Linked DNA regions of Azoarcus sp. CIB. The protein of the gene in region 1 binds, or shares a complex with, the protein of each later gene. Links are inferred from orthologs where the notes say so. Each region holds a gene or a part of one and is shown on either strand. Other genes may lie near its edges. The genes, in order: ybiB and obgE.

Evidence for each region.
Region 2: the proteins of ybiB (region 1) and obgE are in contact, whole or in part, in a crystal structure (PDB 8BFT), measured with the Escherichia coli proteins. The link is inferred for Azoarcus sp. CIB from one-to-one orthologs.

Annotation. Positions count from the first base shown.
Region 1 is NZ_CP011072.1:4,438,303-4,441,359, reverse strand. What follows is about bases 87-2,826. They hold ybiB (DNA-binding protein YbiB), read right to left. Parts: upstream 2,038-2,826; coding sequence 1,135-2,037; downstream 87-1,134. Other genes in these bases: AzCIB_RS19890 (2-hydroxy-3-oxopropionate reductase), read left to right, coding at 2,087-2,826; AzCIB_RS19900 (pirin family protein), read left to right, coding at 87-893. Also shown: more of AzCIB_RS19900, read left to right, coding at 1-86; more of AzCIB_RS19890, read left to right, coding at 2,827-2,971; AzCIB_RS19885 (NAD(P)-dependent oxidoreductase), read left to right, coding at 2,971-3,057.
Region 2 is NZ_CP011072.1:3,741,522-3,744,722, forward strand. The notes cover bases 1-2,884. They hold obgE (GTPase ObgE), read left to right. Parts: upstream 1-780; coding sequence 781-1,989; downstream 1,990-2,884. Other genes in these bases: rplU (50S ribosomal protein L21), read left to right, coding at 102-413; rpmA (50S ribosomal protein L27), read left to right, coding at 434-697; proB (glutamate 5-kinase), read left to right, coding at 2,052-2,884. Outside these bases: more of proB, read left to right, coding at 2,885-3,167; AzCIB_RS16690 (type II secretion system protein), read right to left, coding at 3,164-3,201. UniProt on the Escherichia coli protein: An essential GTPase which binds GTP, GDP and possibly (p)ppGpp with moderate affinity, with high nucleotide exchange rates and a fairly low GTP hydrolysis rate.

The DNA.
Region 1 (3,057 bases):
TGTCTGACACGCAACAGCAACGCAGCAGCGAAGACGTCACCCGCTCACGCGGCGTCGAACGGCTCGTGGCCGGGCAGGCCACCTCCGACGGGGCGGGCGTGAAGCTCACCCGCGTGCTCACCCAGCCGCTGCAGCGTCGCCTCGACCCCTTCCTGATGCTCGACGCCTTCGGCAGCAACGATCCGGGCGACTACATCGCGGGCTTCCCGGACCATCCGCACCGCGGCTTCGAGACCGTCACCTACATGATCGCCGGCCGCATGCGCCACCGCGACAGCGCGGGCCACGAGGGCTTGCTCGAGAACGGCGGCGTGCAGTGGATGACGGCCGGCAGCGGCGTGATTCACTCGGAGCTGCCCGAGCAGGAAGAGGGCGTGATGGAAGGCTTCCAGCTGTGGCTGAACCTGCCCGGGCGCGACAAGATGTGCGCGCCGTGGTACCGGGACTTCGCCGCGGGCGAGCTGCCGACCTTCACGACCGCGGCCGGCGCCGAGGTGACCGTGATCGCCGGCGGGAGCCACGGTGTCGAAGGCGCGGTGACGCGAGACGCCACTGCGCCGATCTACCTCGACATCCATCTGCCCGCGGGCGCCCGCTTCGCGCAGTCCCTGCCGACGGAACACAACGCCTTCATCTACGTGTATCGCGGTGACGTCACGGTCGCCGGCACGCAGGTGGTGGTGCAGCGCATGGCGATCCTCGCGAACGAGGCGGCGGCGGATGGCGTCGTGATCGAAGCGGGCGACGTTCCGGCGCGCGTGCTGCTGATCGCCGGTCGCCCGCTGGGCGAGCCGATCGCGCAGTACGGCCCCTTCGTGATGAACACGCAGGCCGAGATCCACCAGGCGCTGGCGGACTACCGCGACGGACGGTTCGCGCCGATCGCCGGCTGAGGTCGAGTCGCAAGCCACGATCCTGCGCCCGGCAGGAGAGACTTTAGCCGCGGCGGGAGTTTCCCCTCCCTGAGCTTCCGTCGCGGTTGAGGTCTCTCCTGCCGGGCGCACTCAGCTTTCGTAGGGCGGGAGTAGCCGAAGGCGTATCCCGCCACGCGGCGGTCGGGCGGATTCCCGCGCTTGGATTGGCGGGATGCGCTGCGCTCCTCCCGCCCTACGATTCCCTCGCCTCCTGACGTGTTCAGGCTTCGGTGGCGAGCCGCACGAGCAGCGCGGCCTGATCGAGCACCGGTTGCGGAACCGGGACCTCGCCGGCCAGCATCGCGCGGATCAGCGCGGCATTCTCTTCTACCGCCGGCGCATCCGGCAGCCCGTCCAGCGGCGGCGCGCCGCCTTCTTCCGCAGTCCAGCCGAGCTCCGCGACCCCATCACGGAACACCTGCATCGCCGGCCGCCGGCGCGGATTCGCGTAGGCCTCGCCCTCGGTGCCGCGCATCAGCAGCGCCCGTCCGCCGTCCACGATTAGGAGTTCGTTCATGCGTTCGACATACTCCGGGTGCGTGACCGCGACCACCCGCACGCTGCGGCCGATGCATGGGTCCACAAGCTTCGCCATCGTGTGCCCGCTTCCCCGCACGCCCAGGCGTAGGCGCAGCGCGAGCAGGCGATCGAGCCCCGGCAGCAGTTCGTCCAGGCGCAGGCAGGCGATGCGTTTTCCGGCGAGCTCGCGGTGCGCTTCGCCGATGCCGAGCGCCGCGAGCAGTTCGAACGGACTCACGCGCGACTCGAAATCGTGCCGCCCCTGGATCAGCACCGGCACCCCTTCGCGCGCGAGCAGCAGCGCGACGAGCGGCATCAGGTTGGCCTGGCGGCGCGCGCCGTTGTAGGTCGGCAGGACCACGCAGCGCGGGCCTGGCGGCACCGCGAGCTGCGGGCAGCGGGCGTCGATCGCGCGCTTGAAGCCCAGCAGCTCGTCGCGCGACTCGCTCTTGATGCGCAGCGACACGACGATCGCGCCCAGCTCCAGGTCCGGCACCTTGCCGTCCAGCATGTCGCCGAACAGCTGCTCCGCCTGGGCGGCGTCGAGGTCGCGCGCGCCCTTGGCGCCACGGCCGATTTCCTTGATGATGGGGGCGTAGGTCATGGCGAAGATTATGCGTCGCCATGCGCGTTCCAGCCACAGGAGAATCGAAATGGAAGTCGGATTCGTCGGCCTCGGCCTGATGGGGCGCCCGATGGCGCTGAACCTGATGAAGGCCGGTCACAAGGTGCATGTGTGGAGTCGTCGGCGCGAGTCGATGCAGCCGCTGCTCGACGCCGGCGCGGGCGACTGCGCGAGTGCGGCGGAGGTCGCGTCGCGCGTCGAAGTGGTCATCACGATGGTCGCGGATGCGCCCGACGTCGAGCACGTCGCACTCGGCCCCCAAGGTGTCGCGGAAGGCGCCCGCCCGGGGCTGATCTTCGTCGACATGAGCACGATCGCCCCGGCCGCGGCGCAGGCCATCGCGGCGAAGCTCAAGGCGCGCGGCATCGAGATGCTGGACGCGCCGGTATCGGGCGGCGAAGTCGGCGCAATCAACGCGAACCTCACGATCATGGTCGGAGGTGACGCGGCAGCGTTCGAGCGCGTGAAGCCTGTGTTCGAGGCGATGGGCAAGACCGTGTCGCTGATCGGGGCGAGCGGCGCCGGCCAGGTCGCGAAGGCGTGCAACCAGATCCTCACCGGCGTCGGCGTCGCGGCCGTGGCGGAGGCGATGAACTTTGCGCGGAAGAGCGGCGTCGATGCCGGCAAGGTGCGCGAGGCGCTGCTCGGCGGCTTTGCCTATTCGCGCGTGCTGGAGAACCACGGACAGCGCATGCTCGACCGCAACTTCAAGCCCGGCTTCAAGGCGTGGATGCACCAGAAGGACCTGCGCATCGTGATGGAAGAGGCTCATCGCCTCGGCCTCGCGCTGCCGACCTCGGCCGCGACCGCGCAGATGCTCAATGCGATGGTCGGCAGCGGGCTGGGTGAGAACGATTCGATCGCGATGCTGAAGCTCCTCGAACGCATGAGCGGCGGGGAGGGGCAGGACTGATGGAGGTTGGTTTCGTCGGCTTGGGCGCGATGGGGCGCCCGATGGCGCAACATCTGCAGCGCGCCGGCCACCGGCTGCACCTGTGG
Region 2 (3,201 bases), 700 kb from region 1 along the record:
GCTACCGGCGCCTGCGCCTAAGCGCTGATTTTCTTGACGATTCTTTGACCCATCGTGTAAAGTGCGCGATTCTTTGCAAACCCATCAACTGGAGCAACACCATGTACGCGGTGATAAAAACCGGCGGCAAGCAGTATCGCGTCGTCGCCGGCGAAAAGATCAAGGTAGAACAGATACCGGCAGACGTGGGCTCCGAAATCACCATCGACCAGGTTCTCATGGTCGGCGAGGGCGAGTCGGTCAAGATCGGCACCCCGGTGGTTTCCGGCGCCGCAGTGAAGGCCACCGTGGTTTCCCACGGCCGTCACGAAAAGATCACGATTTTCAAGATGCGCCGCCGCAAGCACTATCAGAAACACCAAGGCCATCGTCAGAACTACACCGAGCTTCGCATCGAAGCGATCTCGGTCTGAAGCCAAGGAGGTAATTCGTCATGGCACACAAAAAAGCTGGCGGTAGTTCCCGTAACGGCCGCGACTCGGAATCGAAACGACTTGGCGTGAAGCGCTACGGCGGCCAGTTCGTGCTCGCCGGCAATATCATCGTTCGCCAGCGCGGCACCGAATACCACCCGGGCGAGAACGTCGGCATCGGCAAGGACCACACCCTGTTCGCGCTGACGAACGGCACCGTGCAGTTCACCGTGAAGGGCGCGTTGCGTCGCCGCACGGTCGTGATCGTACCCGAAGCCGCCTGAGTTCCGGCGTCAAGGTTCGAAAAGCCCTATCCTTGCGGTAGGGCTTTTTTGTTTTTGCCATAGGCACTGCTGAGCACAGCACCATGAAGTTCATTGACGAAGCGCGTATCGAGGTCATGGCCGGCGACGGCGGCAGCGGTTCGGCCTCCTTCCGGCGCGAAAAATTCATTCCGCGCGGCGGCCCCGACGGCGGCGATGGCGGCCGTGGCGGCAGCATTTTCGCGGTGGCCGACCGCAACCTCAACACGCTGGTCGACTTCCGCTACACGCGCATGCATCGCGCACAACGCGGCGAGAACGGCGGCAACAAGGATTGCTACGGCAAGGGCGGCGAGGACATCACGCTGCGCATGCCAGTCGGCACCGTGATCACCGACTTCGAGAGCGGTGAGCTGATCGCCGACCTCAACGTCGATGGCAAGCGCGCGCTGATAGCCCGCGGCGGCAAGGGCGGCCTCGGCAACCTGCACTTCAAGTCGAGCGTGAACCGCGCCCCGCGCAAGCGCACCCTCGGCGAGGAAGGCGAGCGCCGCATGCTGCGCCTGGAGCTCAAGGTGCTGGCCGACGTCGGCCTGTTGGGCATGCCCAACGCCGGCAAGTCGACCTTCATCCGCTCCGTCTCGGCCGCCAAGCCGAAGGTCGCCGACTACCCCTTCACAACGCTCGCGCCCAACCTCGGCGTCGTGCGCACCGACGAGAATCGCAGCTTCGTCATCGCCGACATCCCCGGCCTGATCGAGGGCGCAGCCGAAGGAGCCGGTCTCGGACATCAGTTCCTGCGTCACCTGCAGCGCACCCGCGTGCTGCTGCACCTCGTCGACCTCGCGCCCTTCGACCCGGAGGCCGATCCCGTGCATGACGCAAAGGCGATCGTCGAGGAACTGCGCAAGTACGACGAGTCGCTCTACAACAAGCCGCGCTGGCTCGCCCTGAACAAGCTGGACCTGATCCCCGAAGAAGAGCGCGCCGAACGCGTCGCCGCCTTCCTCGAGGCCTATGGCCCGGTGGATAGTCACTTCGAGATTTCCGCCCTCACCGGCGACGGCGTCCGTCCGCTGATCTTCGCGATCCAGGACTTCCTCGACGCCGACCGCGCCCAGGCCGAAGCCGAGCGCGCAGCCCACGCCGCCGAGGAAGCCCGACTCGCCGCCGAAGCCGAAGCCCGCGCCGAGGCTGCCTACCAAGCCCGTCTCCAGGCTGCCCTCGCAGAAGAAGAGGACGGGGACGAGGATGGGGAGGAGGACGGAGACGACCTCGATGAAGAGAACCGCCCGGAGAAATCCGGCAGCTGAGCCCGAATCCGGCCTCGCGCCGGAACACCCTCCCCGTTAGCCCACGCCTGCCGTCACAGATCATGCGAAACAAGATCCGCAACGCGCGCCGCCTGGTGGTCAAGGTCGGCAGCGCCCTCGTCACCAACAACGGCGCCGGCCTCGACAAGGCCGCGATGGCGGACTGGGCTCGCCAGTTCGCCGCCTTGCGCGACTCCGGCAAGCAGGTCCTGCTGGTGTCCTCCGGCGCCATCGCGGCCGGCATGCAGCGCCTGGGCTGGACGAAACGCCCACACGAGATGCACAAGCTGCAGGCCGCCGCGGCGGTTGGGCAAATGGGCCTCGTCGAAGCCTACGAGGACGCCTTCTCGCGCCACGGCATCCGCACCGCACAGATCCTGCTGACGCATGACGATCTCGCCGACCGCAAACGCTACCTCAATGCACGCTCGACTCTGACGACGTTGCTCGAGCTTGGGGTCGTGCCGATCATCAACGAGAACGACACCATCGTCACCGACGAGATCAAGTTCGGCGACAACGACACGCTGGGCGCGCTGGTCGCGAACCTCATCGAAGCGGACGCGCTGATCATCCTCACCGACCAGAAGGGCCTCTACACGGCCGATCCGCGCCAGGATCCGGCGGCGACGCTGGTTTCCGAAGGACGCGCCGAGGACCGCGCCTACGAGGCCATGGCAGGCGGCGCGGGCTCCGGCATCAGCAAAGGCGGCATGATCACGAAGATCCGCGCCGCCCAGCGCGCCGCCCGCAGCGGCGCCCACACCTGCATCGCCAGCGGGCAAGAAGCCGACGCGCTGGTGCGCCTCGGCCAGGGCGAAGCGCTGGGGACCCTGCTCTACGCCACCAGTTCGCCGCTGCAGGCGCGCAAGCAGTGGCTCGCCGACCACCTGCAGCTCGCAGGCGACCTCGTCATCGACGACGGCGCCGTGTCGGCGCTGCGCAGCGGGCGCAGCCTGCTGCCGGTGGGCGTGATCGAGGTGCGCGGCGACTTCGAACGCGGCTCGGCGGTCGCCTGCCGCACGCCGTCGGGCGAGGAGATCGGCCGCGGGCTGGTCAACTACAGCAGCACCGAATGCCGCCGCGTGGCGCGCAGACCCAGCACCGAGATCGAGCCCTTGCTCGGCTACATCGACGAGCCGGAACTGATCCACCGCGACAACATGGTGTTGCGCTAATCCCCTGACGCCGGAACGGCTGCACCGCCGCCCG